Regions from separate parts of the Isoptericola sp. NPDC057191 genome, predicted to be linked through region 3. Evidence: riboswitches for the same ligand, from Rfam matches in the RefSeq annotation. Region 3 holds a riboswitch; each other region holds the start of a gene.
The links. A riboswitch is a leader RNA that binds a small molecule or an ion and turns the genes downstream of it on or off. The one in region 3 is predicted to bind thiamine pyrophosphate.

Region 1 (7,404 bases), on a different contig from region 3:
GCACCACCCCGAGCCCGACCCTGGCGCGCCCCGGCCCCATGGCGGCGTACGCCCCGTGCCCGCCGCCCGCTCAGGGGCCGCCTCCCGCGCCGCGCGGCATCCTCGTCGCGGCGTGGGCGCTGGTCGCCGCACTGACGGCCGCCACCACCGCGGCCGTCGCGGGCGCCCCGCCGGTCCGCGGTACCGGGACCCTGACGGTCCTGGTGCCGGCGGGGGTGGACGTCGTCGTGGGTGTCGTGGCGGTCGCGCTGGTCCCTCTGCTCTTCACCCGGCGCAGCGTGGTCGCCGCCTTCGCGCTCGCCGCGCTCGCCGCGGTCTCGGGGGCCGCGACCCCGGCCGCGACGGTCGGCACGCTGCAGGTGGCGCGCTGGTACCCGGTCCGCACGGCGGCCTGGGTGGCGGGCGCGGGGTTCCTGGGGCACGCCGTGCAGGCGCTGTGGCGTCCGGTGAGCCTGCCGCTGGGCTGGTGGCTGCTGTGCGACGCCGCCGTGCACGCGGCGCTCCTCGGCTGGGGCGCGTACGGCCGCGAGCGCGCGCTCGTCCTGTGGTCCTTGCGCGATCGTGCGCGCCGCGCGGAGGCCGAGGCGGAGCAGCACGTCGCCGAGGCGCGGACCGCCGAGCGCACCCGGATCGCCCGCGAGATGCACGACACCCTCGCGCACCGCCTGTCGCTCCTGGCAGCCACGGCGGGCGCCCTGGAGTACCGGCCCGACGCGGACCCGGCGCAGCTCGCGGCCGCCGCCGGCCGGGTGCGTGCCGGCGTGAGCGACGCCCTGGAGGACCTGCGTCAGGTGATCCGCCTGCTGCGCGCCGGCCCGGACGACCTCGGCCCGGTGCCGCGCCTGGACGACGTGCGCCGGCTGGTGGACGACTCCCGGGCCGCCGGGACCTCCGTGGCCTACGAGCGCACGGGCGGGTCGTCCCCCGACGCCGTCCCGCCCGCCGCGGTCGCGACGGCGGTGTTCCGGGTGGTCCAGGAGGGGCTCACGAACGCGCGCCGGCACGCGCCCGGCGCTGCCGTGCGGGTGACGGTCGCGTGCGGGCCGGGCGAGGTCCGGGTCCGGGTGGCGGACGACGGCGCCGCGGCGGGCGCCGCGTCTCCGGCGGGCACCGGCACGGGCACGGGCCTGGTCGGCCTGCGCGAGCGCGCCACGCTGCTGGGCGGCACGCTCGACGCCGGGCCGCACGACGTGCACGACGGAGCGGGCGGCTTCGTGGTCGAGGCGTGGCTACCGTGGGACGTGTGACGACGACGCCGGAGCCCGGCCCCGCGACCCCGCCCGACGCCCCGCACCCCGCGCCCGTCCGGCTCGTCCTGGTGGACGACGACGCGCTGGTGCGGGCGGGCCTGCGGCTCATGCTCGACGGCGCGCACGGGGTGCGGGTCGTGGCGGAGGCGGCGGACGGGGCGGAGGTTCCCGGTGTCCTGGACGCGCACCCCGCCGACGTCGTGCTGATGGACCTGCGCATGCCCGGCGTGGACGGCATCACCGCCACGCGGCGCGTGCGGGCGCGCCCGTCCCCGCCGGCCGTGGTCGTGCTGACGACGTTCGACACGGCGGAGGAGGTCGGCGGGGCGCTGCGTGCGGGCGCCGTGGGCTACCTGCTCAAGGACATGCCGCCGGCCCGCATCGCCGCCGCAGTGCACGCGGCGGCCGCGGGCGAGCCCGTCCTCGCGCCGGACGTGGCGCGTCGGCTCATGGCGGCGGTCGCCGGGTCGGACGGTGCCCGCGACCAGGCTCGGGCCGCGCTGGACGCCCTCACGGCGCGCGAGCGCGACGTCGCCGTCGAGCTCGGCCGCGGGGCGTCGAACGCCGACATCGCCGGCCGCCTCTACCTCAGCGTGCCGACCGTGAAGGCGCACGTGTCGAGCGTGCTCGACAAGCTCGGGCTGGAGAACCGCACCCAGGTCGCGCTGCTGGTGCACGACGCCGGGGAGGCGTGAAGCCCCCCACAGGGAACCCTCCGGCTCGCTGGCGCGCTCGTCAGCCGTCGCGTCCCGTCCCGCTCGTCACCGCGGTCGTCCGCGCAGCCGGGTCGGCCGCGAGCCCGAGGAACTCCGCCACCCGGTCGCTGGCCGGTGCGCGCAGCAGCACGTCGGGGGCGTCGACCTGGAGCAGCCGCCCGGCGTCCATGACCGCGACCCGGTCGGCGACGGTGAACGCCTCGTCGTGGTCGTGCGTGACGAACACGGCGGTGGTGCCGGTGGCCCGCAGGGTGTCGCGGACGTCGACGGCGAGGCGTTCGCGCAACCGCCGGTCGAGGGCGGACAACGGCTCGTCGAGCAGCAGCAGCCGCGGGCGGGGGGCGAGGGAGCGGGCCAGCGCGACCCGCTGCTTCTCCCCGCCGGAGAGGGTCGCGACGGACCGCTGCTGGTAGCCGTCCAGCCCGACCTCCGCGAGGAGCGCGGCGACCCGCTCGGCCCGCTCGGCGCGGGGCACGCCCTGCGTCTCGAGCCCGTAGGCCACGTTGCGCGCCACGTCCCGGTGCGGGAACAGCTGGCCGTCCTGGAAGAGCAGTCCGAAGCCGCGCCGGTGCACGGGCACGCCCGCGAGGTCCACGCCGTCGAACGCGACGGAGCCGCCCGCCAGCGGCTCCAGGCCCGCGACCGCGCGCAGCAGCGACGACTTGCCGCAGCCGCTCGGCCCGAGCAGGGCCACGATCTCGCCGGCGGCGACGTCGAGGGACACCCCGTCGACGGCGACCGCCCCTGGCCGGCGGCGCGTGCCGCCGTACCGGACGACGGCGTCGCGGACGGCGAGCCCGGTCGTCTCGCGGGCCTGCTCCATCAGAACTCCCCTCCCGGCCGGTCGCCCCGCAGGCGCTCGGCCACCATCATGACGGTCGCGGTGAGGACGGCCAGCACCACGGACGCCGCGAGCGCCATCCCGTAGTTCTCGGCCCCGGGCCGGCCGATCAGGCGGAAGATCACGACGGGCAGCGTCGCCGTCTCGGGGCGGGCGAGGAACGACGTCGCGCCGAACTCCCCCAGCGAGACGGCGAACGCGAACCCGATCGCGAGGCCGAGCGAGCGTGCGCCCAGCGGGCCGTCGACGGACCGCAGCACGCGTCCGGGCGCCGCCCCCAGGGTGGCGGCCGCCTCGCGCAGGCGCGGGTCGATGGCGCGCAGCACCGGCAGCATCGTGCGCACGACCAGCGGGATCGCGACGACGGCCTGCGCGATCGGCACGAGCGCGCCGGACGTGCGCAGGTCGACGTCGAGCCCCAGCGGCCGGTCCAGCGTGATGAGGAAGCCGAACCCGACGGTGACCGCGGAGACGCCGAGCGGCAGCATGAACGCGGCGTCGAGCACGCCGACGGCGCGCCGCAGGCCGGCCCGTCGCGGGCGGCGTGACACGACGAGGGCCACGAGCCCGCCCACGACGACGGCGATCGCCGCGGCCCAGGCGGCCGTGCGCAGCGAGTTGCCGAGCGCCTCCCACACCGTGACCGTCAGGGCGTTGCGGCCGCCGGTGGTGCCCAGGGCCGCGTAGTTCGCGAGGCTCCAGGCCCCGTCGCCGGTGCGCAGGGAGCGGGTGACGAGGCCGGCCATCGGGAGCACGAGCAGCCCTGCCACCACGACGAGGGTGACGAGCGCGGGCAGCAGGTCGGCGCCCGCGCGCAGCCGCAGCCGGTGCGCGGAGACGCGGTCGCTGGTGAGGTGCAGCGCGCGTTCCCGGCGCGCCCGGGCGCGGGAGCTGACCAGCAGGGCGCCGGCGACCACGACGAGCTGCAGCACCGACAGCACCGCCGCGGAGCGCAGGTCGAGGAACTGGGTGGTGCGGATCCAGATCTCCGTCTCGATCGTGCCGTACCGCAGCCCGCCGAGGACGAGGACGACGCCGAACGCCGTCGCGCAGAACAGGAACACCACCGCGGCGGCCGATGCGATCGCGGGGCCGAGGGCGGGCAGGGTCACGGTGCGGAAGGCCCGCCAGGGCGTGGCGCCGAGAGCGCGGGCCGCCTGCTCGGCGCGCGGGTCGAGGCGCTCCCACATCCCGCCGACCGTCCGCACGACGACCGCGTAGTTGAAGAAGACGAGCGCCAGGACGATGCCGGCGAAGCTCTCCTCCAGCCCGGCCCACCCGAGCACGCCGCCGGGTGCGAACAGCGCGCGGAACGCGACGCCCACGACCACGCTGGGCAGCACGAACGGGACCGTCACCAGGCCGCGCACGAGCGTGCGCCCCGGGAACCGGCAGCGGTACAGCACGTAGGCGCCGGGCAGGCCGAGCAGCACCGACAGGAGCGTGCCGGTGACGGCCTGCGCCAGCGTCTGACCGACGATGCGCCAGGTGCGCGGCTGCGACAGCACGTCGGCGAAGCCGGACAGGTCGAGCACCCGGCCCGCCGGGGTGTCGGTGAAGAACCCCTGCAGGACGAGCGACACCACCGGCCACGCGAAGAAGACGGCGAGGAACCCCAGCGGCAGGACGACGGCGGCGCCCCACCCGAGCCAGGCGCCCCACCGGCTCGCGCGGACGCCGCGCGTCAGCCGACGACCGTCGCCGTCCACTGCTCGATCCACTCGTCACGGTGCGCGGCGACGTCGGCCGGCGCCACCTCGAACGGCTTGTCGGCCAGGGGCGCGAACCGCTGCCAGTCGGCGGGCAGCGGCACGTCCGGGTCCGCCGGGTACATGTACATCTGGCCGGGGACGTCGGCCTGGAACGTGCCCGTGGTCAGGAAGTCGACCAGCTTCTTCGCGCCCTCCGGGTTCGCCGCGCCCGTGAGCACGCCCGCGTACTCGACCTGGCGGAAGCAGGTGTCGAGCATCGCGCTCGTCGTGGAGGACGTGCCGTCGTCGCTCACGGTGAACGCCGGCGAGGTGGCGTACGACAGCGCGATCGGCCGCGTGCCGCCCTCGCCCGCGCCGGAGAAGTCCACGTAGTACGCGTCCTCCCAGCTCTCCGCGACCTTGACGCCGTTGTCGCGCAGGCCGGCCCAGTAGTCCTGCCAGCCGTCGGTGCCGAAGGCCCCGATCGTCGCGAGCAGGAACGCGAGCCCGGGCGACGACGTCGCGGGGTTGGTGACGACCGTGAGGTCCCGGTACTCCGGCTCCGTGAGGTCCTCGAGCGTGGCGGGCGGCGTGACGTCGTGGTCCTTGAACCAGCCGTCGTCGAGGTTCAGGCACACGTCGCCGACGTCCACGGGGGTGAGCGTGCCTGCGAGGTCGTCCGGGGCGTAGGCGGCCACCTGCGGGTCGAGGTCGGTCGGCTGGTACCGCTCGAAGACCCCGGCGTCGACGGCGCGCGTCGCGTACGTGTTGTCCACGCCGAAGACGGCGTCGCCCAGCGGAGCGTCCTTGGTGAGCACGAGCTGGTTGACGAGGGTGCCCGCGTCTCCGGGCGCGACCTGCTTGACGGTGAGGCCGGACTTCTTCTCGAACGCGGCCAGGACGTCGTCCGACACGGCGAACGAGTCGTGCGTCACGAGCGTCACCGTGCCGGGGTCGCCCGCCGCGTCGCCGCCGCTGCTGCCGGTGCCGGTGGCCCCGTCGGCGCCGCAGGCCGCGAGCAGCGGCAGCAGCGCGAGCGCGGCGAGGGCCGCGGTCGTCCGCGTGGTCCTGTGGGTCATGCTGTCCTCCTCAGCGTGCGAGAAGGGGGTCCTGCGGGCGTCCGGCACCGTCGTGGTGCGGCCTCCCGCAGGGAACGAGATTCCCGACTTCCTCCACCGGTGCTAACCGGATCAGGTTCGAGGGTCTGCGGCGTTCCGCACTCTCAGCGCCGGTGGCGCTCCCCTGTCGTATCAGCACGAGCCTACACACCGGTGCCGCGCTACCGTGGTCCTGTCCGCGCCCCAGGGTGTGACATGCCTGACGTGCCACGACGCCCTCGCCGGGCCGTGGACGCCGCACGACCACCCTCCGGCCATGCCGGGGACGACCGAGGGAGAGCACGTGAAGGACACCGAGCAGCCGCTGGGCGTGAAGGTCGGCACGGTGGTGCTGACGATCGGCGCCGGATGGGTCGCGCAGAAGCTGATCGGGGTGGTCTGGGAGCGGACGACGGGCAGCGTCGCTCCCACGAACATCGACGACGACGAGATCTCCGTGATCCAGGCCGTCACGTTCGCCGCCGTCTCAGGTGGCGTCGCGGTGCTGGCGAAGCGGCTCGCGCGCAAGGGCGCGGTCCGCGCGGCCGCCCGCTTCGGTCGCTGACGCCGCGCTCAGCGGCTCGCGCGCGGCCGCCGGCGGGCGAGCTGCGCGTCGTGGCCGTGGGGCCGCTCCACCGGTCGCACTGCGGCGAGGGCGTGGCTCAGCCGGTCCGCCGCGTCCTGGGCGGGCGGGGCGGACCGGAGCACCTCGGCGGCGGTGAGCGCGGAGTCGCGGTCGCTGACGGGCCGCGTGAGCTCCTTCATCACCTGCTCCCCCGCCGACTGGGCGGAGACGCCCACCTGGGCACCGACGTCCCCGAGCACCTCGGTGGCCACCGACTCGTCGACGCCGCAGACCGCCATGATCGCGCCCTTGGCCTGCTCGGAGGCCGCGGCGGCGACGAAGGCGCGCGAGACGGCGCGGTGCGCCTCGCGCTCGAGCGCGTCCCGCACCACGGGGCTGGTGTCGATGACGTACCCGACCAGCTGCGACGACGCGCCGTCGGGCCCGTGCCGCGCCTGCCCGGTGACGACGACCGAGTGGGTGCGCCCGTGGTCGTCGACCACGCGGTGGCCGCCTGCAAAGGGCCGGCCGGTGCCGAGCGCCACCGCCGCCGTGCGGGACAGCCGCTCACGGTCGTCGGGGTGCAGGTGCGCGCGGAGCACCTCGGGCCCGGGCTCGATCCTGCCGGGCTCCCGCCCGAAGATGCGGTAGACCTCGTCCGACCACCACCACGCCCCCGTGGCGACCTCGACGCGGTACTGGCCCACGAGCAGCTGGCTGCCCGCGCCGAGCAGCTCCGCGAGGGCGACGAGCTCGCGGCGCGGGGGATCGTGCGGCGTGCTGGGCAACGACATGGCTCACCTCCCAGTGCCGTGCAGCTGGGTCCGGCGCGCAGTTCTCCTGGCCTCACCACGGTACCGGGACGGGGCGACGGCGCCACCGCACGCGACGACGCCCCTGCGGCCGGCGCCCCCGGAGGTCGGGGCGGCGGCCGCAGGGGCGCGGGTCGGCAGGACGTCAGACGGCGGGCGTGGGGGCGGCTGCCTGCGTGACGGTCACGTCGCCCTCCGCGGCCTCCTCGGCCAGCGCCTTGCGGTGCTGACGGAACGAGTACACGACGGCCGCGGCCCAGCCGGCGGCGATGATCCCCAGGACCAGCGAGCGCACGCCGGCGTCCACCGGGAAGGAGTCGAGGCTCAGCAGGGTGCGCACGTTGGTGAGCACGATGATGCCGCCGACCGCGGAGCCGAGGACGCGCGGCGGCACGAGCCGGACGAGCCACGCGGCGATCGGGGCCGCGATGA
Region 2 (7,404 bases), on a different contig from region 3:
GACCTCGCTGACGCGCTCGGCGATCCGCGCCTCGGTGTGGGCGTCCACCGCGCTGGTGGGCTCCACGAGCACGAGGATCTCCGGCTCCGTGAGCAGGGCGCGCGCCAGCGCGACGCGCTGCCGCTGCCCGCCCGACAGGGACCGGCCCTTCTCGGGCAGCTCGCCGGTGAGGCCGCCGGGCACGCTGTCGAGCACGTCGTGCGCGTCGGCGGTGACCATGGCGGCCAGCAGGTCGGCCTCGGTGGCGCGCCCGCGCGCGTCGAGCGCCTCGCCCAGGACGCCGGAGAACAGGTGCGGTGTCGCCTCGGAGACCACGACGCGGTGGCGCAGGGCCTCCTTGTCGAGCTCGGCCAGCAGCACCCCGCCGAGCCGCACGGGCGTGCCCGCCTCGGCCTCGTCGTCGAGCCGCCCGAGCCGCGTGGCGACGCGTGCCGAGGCGTCCGGGTCCGCGCTGACCAGCCCGACCACGCGACCGTCACGCAGCACCAGGCCGCTGGCCTCGTCGACCAGCTCGGCGCCCGCGGGCGGCGCGTCGGCGGGCGTCCCGGCGGACGGCGTCGCCTCGGTGACACGCAGCACGTCGAGGATCTTGCGCGACGAGATCACGGCGCGGATGACCATCTGCAGCATCTGGGTGGCCATCTGCACCGGCCAGGCGAGGAACGCGGCGTAGCCGTAGAAGGTGACGAGCTGGCCGCTGGTGATCTCGCCCCGCACGGCGGCGCGCGCACCGAGCCACAGCACGAGGGCGGCCAGCAGGCCGGGCAGCAGCACCTGGAGGCCGTCCAGCACCGACTGCAGCACCGCGACGCGCACGCCCTGCTGGCGCACCTCCTGCGACTGGCGCGCGTAGCGGGCGGCGAACTCGTCCTCGCCGCCGATGCCGCGCAGGATGCGCAGGCCCGAGACGGTGTCCGCGCCGAGCGACGTGAGCCGACCGGTCGCCTCGCGCTGCGTCGTCTGGCGCGACTGCAGCGGCTTGACCAGGAGGCCGAGCACGAGGGCGACCGCGGGGATGCCGAGCGCCAGGACGAGCCCGAGCTGCACGTGCTGGGACAGCATGATCGCCACGACCACGACGTACGCGATGACCCCGCCGGTGAAGCGGCCCGCCATGGAGAACATGTCGCCGACGCGCAGGGCGTCGTTCGCGACGGCGGACACGACCTCGCCGGTGGGGAGCTTGCGCGTGATCGCATGCCCGGCGCGCGAGGCCTTGTACCCGACGAGCTGCGAGAACGACAGGGACGCCCGCACCCAGTTCTCGACGTCCCAGACGTGGTTGAAGATGCCGGCGACGACGATCACCAGGGCGGCGCCGAGCATCGCGCCGCACCACAGGAACAGGGGTGCGCCGAAGCCCTGCGACAGGCCCTCGTCGATGGCACGGCCGATCAGCAGCGGGGCCGCGGCCGACGCCAGCATGGCCACGACGCCCGCCACCAGGGACTTCGACAGCACGTCGCGCTGCCGCCAGCCCTGCCAGGCCAGGAGCCGGGCGGGGGACGACAGGGGAGGGTTGCCGACGTCGGGAAGAGGGAGGGGGCGCACGAGGATCAACCCTACGGACGCCGTCCGACACCGGGCGACGGATTTAACAGGGTCCGCGGTCCGCCGCGCCCCCGACCCCGCCTACGATGCTGGGGTGAGCACGCCGCAGCAGACCCCCACCGCCAGCCAGGCCGAGACCGCCATCCGCAAGGCCCGCGGGGCCCTGTCGCGCTACCGCTTCATGGCGATCCTCACCGGTGCGATGCTGCTGGTGCTGTGCGTCGAGCTCTTCTTCAAGTACGTGATCGAGGTCGGCGTCGTCGTCGACTACCTGGGCTGGGTCCCGTTCGCGCACGGCTGGATCTACGTGGTGTACCTCGTCACGGTCCTCGACCTCTGGTCCAAGATGCGCTGGGGCTTCGGCCGGCTCGCGGCGATGGTCTTCGCCGGCGTCGTGCCGGTGATGTCGTTCATCCTCGAGAAGCGCGTGCACGGCGACGCCGACGCGAAGCTGGCGGCGCTCGCGGAGCGGTACTCGGCATGACGTCGCTCGCCCCGCTGGTCGCGCCCGGCCCGGCGCTCGACGCCGCGCGGCTCGCCCGGTACGCCCGGCACCTGCCGCTCCCGGGGGTCGGCGCGGAGGGGCAGCGGCGGCTCGCGGCGGCGCGCGTGCTGGTCGTGGGCGCCGGGGGGCTGGGCAGCCCGGCCCTGCAGTACCTCGCGGCCGCCGGGGTGGGCACGGTCGGCGTCGTGGACGACGACGTCGTGGACCTCTCCAACCTGCAGCGCCAGGTGGTGCACGGCACCGCCGACGTGGGCCGGCCCAAGGTCGAGTCCGTCCGGGACCGCCTCGCGGACCTCGCCCCGGACGTCGACGTCGTCGCCCACGCCGAGCGGCTGACCCCGGAGAACGTGCTCGGGATCCTGCGCGGCTACGACCTCGTGCTCGACGGTGCGGACAACTTCCCGACGCGCTACCTCGTGTCCGACGCCGCGGAGATCCTGGGCGTGCCCGTCGTGTGGGGCGCCATCCACCAGTTCGACGGCCAGGTGAGCGTCTTCTGGGGCGCACCGCGCCTCGCCGACGGCACGCGCGAGCGCGGAGCGACCTACCGCGACGTCTTCCCCGTCCCGCCTCCGCCCGGCACCGTGCCCGACTGCGCCACGGGGGGCGTCCTGGGCGCGCTGTGCGGCACGGTCGGCTCGGTCATGGCCACCGAGGCGGTCAAGCTGATCACCGGCGCCGGCACCACCCTCCTCGGCCGCATCGCGGTCTACGACGCCCTGGACCTCACCTGGCGCCAGCTCGCCGTCCGCCCGGACCCGACGCGTGCGCCCGTCGCCGCGCTGCTCGCCGACGACGACGCGTACGCCGCGTTCTGCGGCCTGCCCGCGTCGGCGGCGCGCCCGGCCGGAGGCACGGCCGTCCTGGGACCGGCCAGCGTCACCGCGCGCGACGCCGCCGCGCTGCTCGCGGGCGGCGAGCCCGTGACCCTCGTCGACGTGCGCGAGGACTGGGAGGCCCAGGCACTGCCCGTCGCGGGGTCGCGCCTCGTGCCGAGCGGCAGGTTCCTCGGGCCCGACGGCGCGGCCGCGGTGCGCGCGGAGCTGCCGACCGACCGTCCTGTCCTGCTGGTGTGCGCGGCGGGTGCGCGCTCGGCACGCGTGGCCGACGTCGCCCGGGCCGTCGGCGTCGACGCCCGGTCCGTGGAGGGCGGCGCCCCCGCGCTCCTCCTCGCCGCGGCGCGATAGGGCGCGCGCCGCGCCGCGAAAGGTCCGGGCGCGGCATCGCGGTCAGAGGGCCAGGTCGAGCCGACCGTCGGGAGAGGAGCTGGCCAGGGCTCCTTCGCGGCGAGGGATGCGCCCCGCACCGGCGGCGAGCCGCCCGGCCTGGACGGCGAGGCGCATCGCATGCGCCATCCGGACCGGGTCGGCGGCGCGCGTGACGGCGGTGGCGAGCAGCACGCCGTCGCAGCCGAGCTCCATGGCGAGCGCGGCGTCCGACGCCGTGCCGACCCCCGCGTCGAGGATGACGGGGACGTGCGCGGCGGCGGCGATCGCCTCGATGTTGCGCGGGTTGAGCACCCCCAGCCCGGTCCCGATGGGCGCACCGAGGGGCATGACGGCCGCGCAGCCCACGTCCTCCAGGCGTCGGGCGAGGATCGGGTCGTCGTTCGTGTAGGGCAGCACGACGAACCCGTCGCGCACCAGCCGGTCCGCCGCCTCGACCAGGCCGATCGGGTCGGGCAGGAGGGTGACGTCGTCGGCGATCACCTCGAGCTTGACCCAGGCTGTGCCGCACGCCTCGCGCGCGAGCTGCGCGGTCAGCACCGCCTCCTGGACGGAGAAGCAGCCCGCCGTGTTGGGCAGGGCGCGGATGCCGAGCCGTCCCAGGAGGCCCCAGATGCCGCCGTCCTCCTGGCCGGCGCCGCCCGGCCGGACGGCGACGCGGCGCATGGCGACCGTGGTGAGGCCGGTGCCCGACGCGACCAGCGCGTCCTCGAGCGTGAGGAGGTTGGCGGCCCCGCCCGTGCCCATGACCAGGCGGGAACCGACCTCCGTGCCGGCGACCACCAGCGGGTCGTGCACGAGGCTCGTGGCGGGCGTGGGGTGCGTGCTGGTCATGGTTCCTCCTCAGCCGCCCTGGACGGCGGTGACGATCTCGACCCGGTCGCCGGGCGCGATGCGGGTGGCGGCCCACAGGCCGCGGGGCACGACGGCGTCGTTGACGGCGACGGCGATCCCCTGCGCGACGCCGTCGGCCACGAACGCAGGGACGAGCGCGGCGACGACGCCCTCCAGACCGTCGCCGTCCGCCCCGGGCAGGGGGTAGGCCGCGCCGTTCACGACGGCGGTGGGGGTGCTCATGCGGGGGCTCCTCGGGTCGCGAAGCGGAGGGGGTCGGTGGCCGCGAGCGCGGCGGCGGCCGGTCCCGGGTCAGTGGGGTCGGTGAGGTCGGTGAGCGCGGCGAGGACGGCGTCCGCGGTCAGCGGCGCGAGCAGCACGCCGTTGCGCCCGTGCCCGACGGCGGCCAGCAGGCCGGGCGCCGCGGTCGGGCCCACCAGCGGCAGGTTGTCGGGGGTGACCGGGCGGGCGCGCGGCGTGACCTCGACGAGGGCCGCCTCGTCGATCCCGGGCACGAGGGCGCGCGCGTCGCGCAGGAGGGCGAACACCCCGCCGGCCTCGGCGCGCCGGTCGTCGGGGCGCTCCTCGGTGGTGGCGCCGACGACGATCTCGCGGTGGTTCGGTCCGCTGCCCGCTCCTGCGCCGGTCCCCGCGGCACGCGGGACGACGTACACCGGCCGGCCCTGCACGGTCCCGCGCACGACGTGCTCGAGCGCCAGGCCGGGCCCGGCGTCCAGCCGCAGGGTGATCCCTTTGACGGGCCGGACGGGCAGCCGCACCTGCGGCAGCCCGTCGAGCAGCGCGCCGGTGGCCGTCGCGCCCGTGGCGAGCACGACCGCGCCCGCGGCGTGCCGTGTGCCGGCGTCGTCGTGCACCGCGACGACGCGGCCGGTGGGGGAGCGTTCGAGCCGGACGGCGCCCTGCCGGACCACCGTGCCGCCCGCTGCGCCGTCGAGCGGGGCACCGAGCGGGGCACCGCGCGCAACATCGAGCGCAGCAACGAGCGCCGCGTGCGCCCCGCGCGGGTCGACGGCGAGGTCGCCCTCGACGACCGCAGCCCCCGCGAGCCGCGGGCCGAGGTACGGCTCGCGGCGGCGCGCGTCGGCGGCGGAGATCTCCTCGGACGCCAGCCCCCAGGCGCGGTGCAGGGCCAGGGCGCGACGCAGGAGGGCGAGGTCGTCGGCGTCGTACGCGACGGCGAGCGAGCCGGCCCGCAGGAGGGGGACGTCGCGGCCGCTCGCCGCGGCGAGGCCGGCGGCGAAGGAGGGCCAGCGTGCCGCCGCCGCGAGGTTGAGGCGGGCGAGGTCCCGCTCGCCGAAGTCCGCCTCGTTGACGGCGGCGAGCATCCCCGCGGCGGCGCGGCTCGCGCCGTCGCCGGGGGCGGGGTCGAGGACGGTGACGGTGAGCCCGGCTGCGGCGGCGCGCCACGCGACGGCGAGCCCGACGATGCCGCCGCCGACGACGACGACGTCGCGGGCGGGCGGACGTGCAGAGGTGGGCATGGGTGTGCTCCCTTCGCTGGCATGACCCAGATCAGGTTCGACGGTCGGCTCCTACGCCCTCTCAGCCCCGTCCGGGGCTCCCGTGCGCGGCCACTGTAGCGCGGGCCGTGGTTACCCTGACCGGCGTGACCACGACCAGCGCCGCCCCGGGCACGACGCGTGCCCGCCTCGCCGCCGCCCGCCTGTACCTGTGCACCGACGCCCGGGAGGACCGCGGCGACCTCGAGGACTTCCTCCACGCGGCGCTCGCGGGCGGGGTGGACGTGGTGCAGCTGCGGGACAGGTCGCTCGACGTGGTCCGTGAGCTCGAGCTGCAGGAGGTCGTGGCCCGCGTCGCCGCGGAGCACGGCGCGCTGTGGGCGGTCAACGACCGGGCGGACGTGGCCGGCCTGACCGGGGCGCCCGTGGTGCACACGGGTCAGCGGGACCTGCCGGTCCCCGCGCTCCGCTCGCTGCTGGGGCCGGGGCCCGCGCTGGGTCGTTCGACGCACTCGGCCGCCCAGGCGGCCGCCGCGGAGGCGGACCCGGACGTCGACTACTTTTGCGTCGGCCCGCTCTGGGCGACGCCCACCAAGCCCGGTCGCGCGGCGGTGGGGCTCGACCTGCTGCGCGAGGTCGCCGCGACCCGGCCCACCACGCCGTGGTTCGCGATCGGCGGGGTGGACGGCGAGCGGCTGGGCGCCGTGCTGGACGCCGGGGCGACTCGCGTCGTCGTCGTGCGGGCGATCACGCAGGCGCCGGACCCGGAGCGCGCGGCGCGCGAGCTGCGCGAGCGGCTGGGCGCGGGGTGACCTACCCGACGCAGGCAGCGGGCCGGGGGTCCGCGGGGCGCGGATAGGATGACCCGGTGACGTCTCCCGCCACCGACTCCCTCCGCCCGGTCCTGGTCGTCGACTTCGGCGCCCAGTACGCCCAGCTCATCGCGCGCCGCGTGCGCGAGGCGAGCGTCTACTCCGAGATCGTGCCCCACACGGCCACGGTCGAGCAGATGCTCGCCAAGGACCCGGCCGCGATCATCCTCTCGGGCGGCCCGTCGTCGGTGTACGCCACGGGCGCGCCGTTCGTCGACCCGGCCCTGTTCGAGGCCGGCGTCCCGGTGCTGGGCATCTGCTACGGCTTCCAGGCGATGGCGCAGGCCCTCGGCGGCGAGGTCGCCCAGACGGGGCAGCGCGAGTACGGCGGCACCGAGGTCGAGGTGAGCGACGCGGGCGTCCTGCTCGCCGGCACGCCGGACCACCAGACCGCCTGGATGAGCCACGGCGACTCCGTGCACGCCGCGCCCGAGGGCTTCGACGTGCTCGCGACGTCCTCCGGCTCGCCCGTCGCAGCGTTCGAGGACACGGACCGGCGCCTGTACGGCGTGCAGTGGCACCCCGAGGTCAAGCACTCGGCCCACGGGCAGGCCGTCCTGGAGCGCTTCCTGTACGAGGGCGCCGGGCTGAAGGCCGACTGGACGCCGGGCAACGTCATCGCCGACCAGGTGGCCGCGATCCGCGCGCAGATCGGCGACGCCCGCGTGATCTGCGCCCTCTCCGGCGGCGTGGACTCCGCCGTCGCGGCCGCGCTCGTGCAGCGTGCCGTGGGCGACCAGCTCACCTGCGTGCACGTGGACCACGGCCTCATGCGCGAGGGCGAGGTGGAGCAGATCGAGAACGACTTCGTCGCCTCGACCGGCGTGAACCTCGTCATCCGCGACGAGAAGGAGCGGTTCCTGTCCGCCCTCGACGGCGTGCGCGACCCTGAGACGAAGCGCAAGATCATCGGCCGCGAGTTCATCCGCGTCTTC
Region 3 (7,404 bases):
ATCCCGACGATCTGCCCCGCATCCATGGTCGGCATCGTAGGCGGCGTCCGCCCGGCGTGGAGAGCCGGGGGCGGCGTGACCGGGCCCCTGCCCGACCACGTCGCCCCCGGTCGTCCTCCGCACAGGTCCGCGCGGGTCGCGTCAGCCGCGCCGGCGCGCCACGCGCAGCGCCACGAGGACGGCCGCGCCCGCGAGGACGACCACCCCGCCCGCGATGCCGAGCACCACGACCAGGTCCGACGCCCCGCCCTCGTCCGCGCCCGTGCCGGCTCCGGCGTCCTGGCCGTCGGGCTGCGCCGCCGACGCGCCGCAGGCCGCCGACCCCGCTGCCGGGGACGCCGGGTCCGCCGGGGACGACCCGGCCGGCGGGTCGTACGTGAACGAGAACTTCCCGCTGGTCGGGTGACCGTCGGCCGACACGATGCGCCAGTCGACGGTGTACGTGCCCGCAGGACCGAGCGACACCGGCACCGACACCGTCCGGTCCTGGGTGGTGGGGCACCCGGTGGCGCGCTCGGCTCCGGCGGGATCCGTCACCGAGACCACGGTGCTGGACCCGTCCGCGGACAGGTTCAGCACGACGTCGTCGAACGTGATGTCGACGGAGTCAGGCGCCTGGGTGACCGTGGAGCCCGCCTCGGGGGTCGAGCCGACCACGACGTTGTGGGCGCTCGCGGGCGCGGCCGCGCCAACCGCGCCCGCCAGGGCGAGCCCGAGCGCACCGATGCCCGCGAGCAGCGTGCGCCGGGCTCCGCCGCGGCGCGCGTCCCGTCCGCGCGGCGTCACCGCTGCGCCGTCCGGGTCCGCGTGCGGGCCAGCGCGACGAAACCCGTCACGGCGCCCACGAGCCCGAGGCCGAGGCCGGCGGCGCCCAGCGCGAGGGGCAGCGTGTCGCCCGACCCGTCACCGGCGTCGGCCGTGCCCGTGGTGGCCGCCGTGCCCGCCGACGCGGCGTCCCCGTGCCCGCCCTCGGTGGTCGCAGGCTCGACGTGCAGCACCGGAGCGGGGTGCTCGGGCTCGGTGTCGCCGGTCGCCTCCTGGTCCCACTGGACGACCTCCCCGTCGGAGTAGGTCTGCGTGGCCGGCAGCGTGAGGGCGTCGACCCCCTCGGGGACGGCTCCCGCCGACACGGTGAAGCGGAGGAACTCGCCCGGCGCGATGGCGGCGTCCGCGTCGTCGGCGGTCCACACCACGGCCGCGGGCGCCTCGGTGACCTCGGTGCCGTGCACCTCGACGGGCTCGGGCAGGGGAGCCTGGGTGACCTTCGCGGTCCAGCCCGGCACCGGCTCGACCGACACGCTGGTGAACGGGGTGTCGGACGGCAGGGTGACCTTCACCCGGGTGGTCGAGGCGTCGGCGGACTCGTTGGGGACCTTGAACGTCAAGGTGGCGTACGCGCCGGCCGCGGCCGAGTCGGGCGTCACCGTCACGTGCGCCGACGCGGCGCCGGCCGCCAGCACGAGCGCGGGGAGGGCGAGGGCGGCGGTACCGGCGAGGCGGCGGGTGCGCCGGGCACGGGCAGGGGTGGTCGTGGACATGGCTGTCTGCTCCAGAGTGTCGAGAGTCGTGGGACGACGAGGGACCTGCCCTCGTCCGACCTCGGACCAGGGCAGGCTCAGGCGGCGCGCAGGAGGGCGCCGGACAGCCGCGGGGGCCCGCGAGGCGCGGGGCGGCGGCGGGCGTTCCCGGGTCGCGGGCTCCAGGTTGCGGCGCTGACGACCGTCCGCCGGCGTGCCACGGGCAGCGCCGGCGCGCTCTGCACCAGGACGGCGACGTGCCGCAGGTGGGCGACGACGTTGGCGGCGGCCCGGTCACCGGCCGCGAGCAGCAGGGCCGTGAGCACGACGGCGGCGGCGTGCGCGGCGAGCATCCAGGAGGCCGTCCCGCCCACGGCGGCGTGGTGATGGAGCACCGCGGCGGTCGCCGGCGGCAGGGAGCCAGGGCCGAGGTCGTGGGCGGCGTGCCCCGTCAGGGCGGTGGCCGAGCCGGTCCCGCCGCCGCCCGCGCCGAGGACCGACAGCGCGGTGTGCTGCACGAGCTGCAGCGCGACCATGGCGGGCAGCAGGCGGCGCAGCGTCAGGCGACGGCGCGCGGTCCACACGGCCAGCGGCGCGGACAGCGCCAGGACGACCAGCCAGGCCAGGGGGGTGCCGGGCAGCGTGCCACCGGCCACGAGGTGCGCGGCGGCCGCGATGCTGAGCGTCGTGCCGGCGACGAGAAGCTCGCGCACACGACGGACGACCACGGACACCCCCGCACCCTATCCCGGGCGGGGGAGCTCCCTGGCGGACGGGCGAGCGGTCCCCGCGGGCGGTGGGCTACCGTGACGCCGAACGACACGGGGTGCCTCTCGCCCGTCGGCCCCGGCCGGCGACGAGACGCTGAGATCACACCCGTCGAACCTGATCTAGCTCGTACTAGCGAAGGGATGTCGACATGAGCGTGCGCGCGCGTCACGACAGCTCCGACTCCACCGAGGTCTCCACCGGCGTGGGCTGCGGCCCGCTCGCCGCCACCACAGCCGCCCCTCGCCGGCCCCGCGTGCTCGCGGTCGCCGGCTCCGACCCGTCGGGGGGAGCCGGGATCCAGGCGGACCTCAAGGCCGTCGCAGCGGCCGGGGGGTACGGGATGGCGGCGCTCACCGCGCTGACGGCGCAGAACACCCGGGGCGTGCGCGGCGTGCACGTCCCGCCGGCGGAGTTCCTCACCGCGCAGCTCGAGGCGGTGGCCGACGACGTGGCGATCGACGCCGTGAAGATCGGCATGCTCGCGTCCGCGCCCGTCGCGCGCGCCGTGGGGGCCTGGCTGGACGGGCTGCCGCGCGGCGCCACGTCGTCGCGCCCCCCGGTGGTGCTGGACCCGGTGATGGTGGCCACCAGCGGCGACCGTCTGCTCGACGCGGCGGCCGAGCGTGCGGTGCGGGACCTGCTGCCCCGGGTCGACGTCGTCACCCCGAACCTGCCGGAGCTCGCCGTGCTCGCCGAGGAACCGCCCGCCGCCGACTGGGCCGCGGCGCTCCGGCAGGCGCGGCGTCTCGCCGCCCGGTACGACGTGCTCGTCCTCGCCAAGGGCGGGCACCTCGACGGGTCCCGCGCGCGTGCCGGTGCCGACGCCGGCGCGCCGGACGCGCTCGTGGGCCCGGACGGCGTGCTGGTCGAGGTCCCGGGCGAGCGCGTCCGCACCACGGCCACGCACGGGACGGGCTGCTCGCTGTCCAGCGGCCTGGCCGTCCGGTACGTCCGCACCGGCGACTGGGCCGAGGCCCTGCGTGGCACGAAGGCGTGGCTCACCGCGGCGATCCGTGCGGGGGAGGCGCTGCGGGTCGGCGCCGGGCACGGTCCGGTCGACCACCTGGCGGGCAGCACGCCGTCCGGCGCCGTGGCTCCCGAGCCGGCTCCAGCACCGGCTCCAGAACCAGACGGCGGCCCGGCGGGGCGGGACGTCGTCGCGCGCTGGTGGGACCACGCGGCACCCGTGCGTGCGGCCGTCGACGACCTGCCCTTCGTGCGTGCTCTCGGTGACGGGTCGCTCGCCCCCGGGCACTTCCGCACCTACCTGGAGCAGGACGCGATCTACCTGCGCGAGTACGCGCGCTGCCTCGCCCGCGTCAGCCAGCTCGCACCCACCCGCGCCGAGCAGGCCTTCTGGGCGGGCGGGGCCCACGGTGCGCTCGTGACCGAGCTCGACCTGCACACGCGCTGGCTGGGGGGCGAGCCCCGGGACGTCCCGGCCAGCGCCACCACGGCCGCCTACCTGGAGCACCTGCGTGCCGCCGGCGACGACTACGCGACCCTCGTGGCGGCCGTCCTGCCCTGCTACTGGATCTACCAGGACGTCGGCGAGCGGCTGGCGGCCCTGGACCGCCCGGGCCATCCGTACTCGGCCTGGCTGGGCACGTACGCCGACGAGGCGTTCGCCGCCGCGACCCGGCAGGCCGTCGCGATCCTCCGCCGTGTCGCCGGCGCTGCCGGCCCGGTCGTCCAGGAGCGGATGGCCGCAGCCTTCCACGGGTCGTGCAGGCACGAGCTGGCGTTCTTCGACCAGACCGGGCAGCGCGAGCAGGGCGACGTTCCGGGGCAGGACGCGGCGCTCCCGGCACGCCGGACGACGGTAAGCGGTGTCCCGATCGGGTGACATGCCGGGTGACCGGGGCAAGGGTGTCGGCGGCCGGTGAGAGAATGACTGTGATGCCCGACACCACGCGCGCACCGCGCAGCAGCAGCCGAGGCGCCAGCAGCGCCGATCCCTCCGACAGTCCCCGGAGGAGCTCCGCCTCCTCCGCATCCCGTCGACCCGCCGCGCCCGGCACCCCGCCGGGCGGGTCCGCCGGCCCGCCCGGCGCAGCCGCCCCCGCCGCACCCGCGGGCTCCGAGCTCTCGACGATCGCGTCCGTCCGGCGGCTCTACCCGTACGTCCGGCCGGCCGTGCCCCGCCTCGTCGGCGGCCTGTTCTCCGCGCTGGGCGCCAGCCTCGCGGCGCTCGCGATCCCGCGCGTGCTCCAGGAGCTCGTCGAGGGCCCGCTCGCCGAGGGCGCCGCGGCGCACGACCTCGGCGCCCTCGTGGTCCCCGTCGTCCTCGTCCTCGTGCTCGGCGTCGCCGAGGCCGGCTTCGTCCTGCTGCGCCGCAACCTCGTGATGTACCCCGGCACGCGGATCGAGGCGGAGATGCGCATGTCGCTGTTCCGCCACCTGCAGGACCTGCCGGTCGCCTTCCACGACCGGTGGCCGGGCGGCCAGCTGCTCAGCCGCATCATGGGCGACCTCGGCCTGCTGCGCCGCTGGCTGATCTTCGGCCTCCTGCAGCTCGTGGTCAGCGCCGTGACGATCGTCGTCGGCGTCGGGATCCTCCTGGCCACCGCCGGCTGGCTGGGCCTCGTGTACCTCGCGGGCGCGATCCCCGTCACGGTCATCGCGTTCCGCTTCTCGCGCCGCTACCGCGTCATCGCGCGGCTGTCGCAGGACCAGTCGGGCGACCTCGCCACCACCGTCGAGGAGTCGGTGCACGGCATCCGCGTCCTCAAGGCCTTCGGCCGCGGTCGCGACGCCCTCGAGTCGTTCACCGACCAGGCCGAGGAACTGCGGCAGACCGAGATCCGCAAGGCGGGCAACCAGGCCACCGTCACCACCGCGCTGCAGCTCATCCCCGAGATCACCCTCGCGGTGTGCCTCGTGCTCGGCACGGTCCTGGCCGCGCAGGGCCAGATCACGGTCGGCAGCCTCGTCGCGTTCTTCCTCACCGCCGCCGTGATCAACGGCCCGGTGATCGACCTCGGCATGACGCTCTCGATGACGCTGAACGCCCGGACCGCGGTCGACCGCTTCTTCGAGGTCATGGAGACCCCGAACCCGCTCGCCGACCCCACCGACCCCGTCGACGTCGGCGAGTCCCACGGCCGGCTGGAGCTGCGCGACGTGTCGTTCCGGTACGAGGACTCCGCCCACCCCGTGCTCGAGCACGTCGACCTCGACCTGCCCGTCGGCACGACCACCGCCCTCGTGGGGCTCACCGGCTCCGGCAAGTCCACCCTCGCGATGATGGTGCCGCGCATCTTCGACGTCACCGGCGGCGAGGTCCTGCTCGACGGCGTGGACGTCCGGCGCATGCGTCGCCAGGACGTGCGACGCGCCGTGGCGGTCGCCTTCGAGGACCCGACGCTGTTCTCCGCGTCCGTGCGGGACAACGTGCTGCTCGGCGTCCCCGAGGAAGGACCGGACGCCGTGCCCGAGACCGAACGGGAGCGTCGCCTGCACGAGGCCCTCGAGGTGGCCCAGGCCGGCTTCGTCGCCGACCTGCCGCAGGGGGTCGAGACGCGGATCGGGGAGGAAGGGCTGTCTCTGTCCGGCGGGCAGCGCCAGCGCCTCGCCCTCGCCCGCGCCATTGCCGCCCGACCCGCCGTGCTCGTGCTCGACGACCCGCTGTCCGCGCTCGACGTCGCGACCGAGGAAGCCGTCACCACCCGGCTGCGGGCCGTGCTCGACCGCACCACGAGCCTCGTCATCGCCCACCGCCCCTCCACCGTGGCGCTCGCGGACCGCGTCGCGGTGCTCCAGGACGGGCGGATCACGGCCGTGGGCACCCACAGCGACCTGCTCGCGACGGACGCCCACTACCGGCACGTCATCTCCAGCCTCGAGCAGGACTGGGAGGAGTGCGCCGAGCACGCCGACCGGGAGCCGTCCGAGCAGACCCAGACCGAGGAGGTCAACCGGTGAGCCGCCCCACCACGCCCGGTCCCGCTGGTCCCGCCGATCCCGCCCAGCCCGCCGACTCCGCCGACGTGACCGACGCGCGCCGTCGTCCCACCGACGCGACCTCGGACGACGCCACCCGCCTCGACAAGGAGACCTCGCGCGCTGTCCGGTCCCGCTCGATGCGTCTGCTCGGCGAGATGCTGCGGCCCCGGCGCGGCGCCCTCGGCGTCGCCGGCGTCCTGGTCGTCGCCTCCACGCTCGGCCAGGTGGCCGGTCCGTGGCTCGTGTCCCTCGCGATCGACGAGGCCGTGCCCGACCTGATGGACGGCGACGTCGGCACCCTGGTGCTGGTCGGCTCGGCCTACCTCGTCGCGGCCGTCGTGGGCGGCGTGTGCGCCGGCGCGTACGTGCGGCAGGCGGCGCGCATCGCCCAGGGGGTGCTCCTGGACCTGCGCCGGCGGGTGTTCCGGCACACGCAGCTGCTCAGCCTGGAGTTCCACGAGTCGTACACGTCGGGGCGCATCATCAGCCGCCAGACGTCCGACCTCGAGGCGCTGCGCGAGCTGCTCGACGGCGGTCTCACGGGCGTCGTGTCCTCGCTGATGCTCATGGTCTTCACGGGCCTGAGCCTGTTCCTGCTCGACTGGCGCTCGGGCCTCGTGCTGGCCGTCGCCCTCGTCCCGGCCTGGCTCCTGACCCGCTGGTTCCAGAAGCACTCGCAGGTCTTCTACCGCGAGCAGCGCACCACGTCCGCCCGGCTCATCGTGAAGTTCGTCGAGACGATGACGGGCATGCGGGCCGTCCAGGCGTTCCGCCGGGAGTCGACCACCGAGGCCGAGTACGACAAGCTCGGCGAGGAGTACCGCGACGCCAACCTGCGGATCTTCAGCGTCAACGGCCGCTACCAGCCGGGCCTGGTGCTCATCGGCAACGTGGCGGTCGCCCTTGCCCTCGCCGTGGGCGGGTGGCGGGTGTTCTCCGGCGCTCTCGACGTCGGCGTGCTCGTCGCCGCCCTGCTGTACGTGAAGCGGTTCTTCCAGCCCATCCAGCAGCTCGGCATGTTCTACAACTCGTTCCAGTCCGCCACGGCCGCGCTGGAGAAGGTGTCCGGGCTGCTGGCCGAGGAGCCGACGGTGGTCGAGCCCCGCCGTCCGGTGTCGCTGCCGCACGCGCGAGGCGCCCTGCACCTGCAGGACGTCACGTTCCGCTACGG

Region 1: another riboswitch for thiamine pyrophosphate. It lies ahead of ACFT55_RS12160 (thiamine ABC transporter substrate binding subunit); the one in region 3 lies ahead of ACFT55_RS06280 (bifunctional hydroxymethylpyrimidine kinase/phosphomethylpyrimidine kinase).
Region 2: another riboswitch for thiamine pyrophosphate. It lies ahead of thiO (glycine oxidase ThiO); the one in region 3 lies ahead of ACFT55_RS06280 (bifunctional hydroxymethylpyrimidine kinase/phosphomethylpyrimidine kinase).

Annotation. Positions count from the first base shown of each region.
Region 1 is NZ_JBHUWC010000087.1:7,972-15,375, forward strand. It holds gene ACFT55_RS12140 (sensor histidine kinase) at 1-1,247, shown strand, start outside; gene ACFT55_RS12145 (response regulator) at 1,244-1,945, shown strand; gene ACFT55_RS12150 (ABC transporter ATP-binding protein) at 1,986-2,789, opposite strand; gene ACFT55_RS12155 (ABC transporter permease) at 2,789-4,516, opposite strand; gene ACFT55_RS12160 (thiamine ABC transporter substrate binding subunit) at 4,492-5,577, opposite strand; TPP riboswitch at 5,649-5,752, opposite strand; gene ACFT55_RS12165 (DUF4235 domain-containing protein) at 5,873-6,160, shown strand; gene ACFT55_RS12170 (PAS domain-containing protein) at 6,169-6,954, opposite strand; gene ACFT55_RS12175 (sulfite exporter TauE/SafE family protein) at 7,118-7,404, opposite strand, start outside.
Region 2 is NZ_JBHUWC010000151.1:2,038-9,441, forward strand. It holds gene ACFT55_RS15890 (ABC transporter ATP-binding protein) at 1-1,557, opposite strand, end outside; gene ACFT55_RS15895 (DUF3817 domain-containing protein) at 1,646-2,035, shown strand; gene ACFT55_RS15900 (ThiF family adenylyltransferase) at 2,032-3,243, shown strand; gene ACFT55_RS15905 (thiazole synthase) at 3,286-4,116, opposite strand; gene thiS (sulfur carrier protein ThiS) at 4,126-4,359, opposite strand; gene thiO (glycine oxidase ThiO) at 4,356-5,618, opposite strand; TPP riboswitch at 5,610-5,712, opposite strand; gene thiE (thiamine phosphate synthase) at 5,735-6,409, shown strand; gene guaA (glutamine-hydrolyzing GMP synthase) at 6,466-7,404, shown strand, end outside.
Region 3 is NZ_JBHUWC010000027.1:8,188-15,591, reverse strand. It holds gene ACFT55_RS06300 (hypothetical protein) at 1-26, opposite strand, end outside; gene ACFT55_RS06295 (copper resistance CopC family protein) at 142-786, opposite strand; gene ACFT55_RS06290 (YcnI family protein) at 783-1,538, opposite strand; gene ACFT55_RS06285 (hypothetical protein) at 1,616-2,251, opposite strand; TPP riboswitch at 2,330-2,446, shown strand; gene ACFT55_RS06280 (bifunctional hydroxymethylpyrimidine kinase/phosphomethylpyrimidine kinase) at 2,437-4,134, shown strand; gene ACFT55_RS06275 (ABC transporter ATP-binding protein) at 4,188-6,212, shown strand; gene ACFT55_RS06270 (ABC transporter ATP-binding protein) at 6,278-7,404, shown strand, end outside.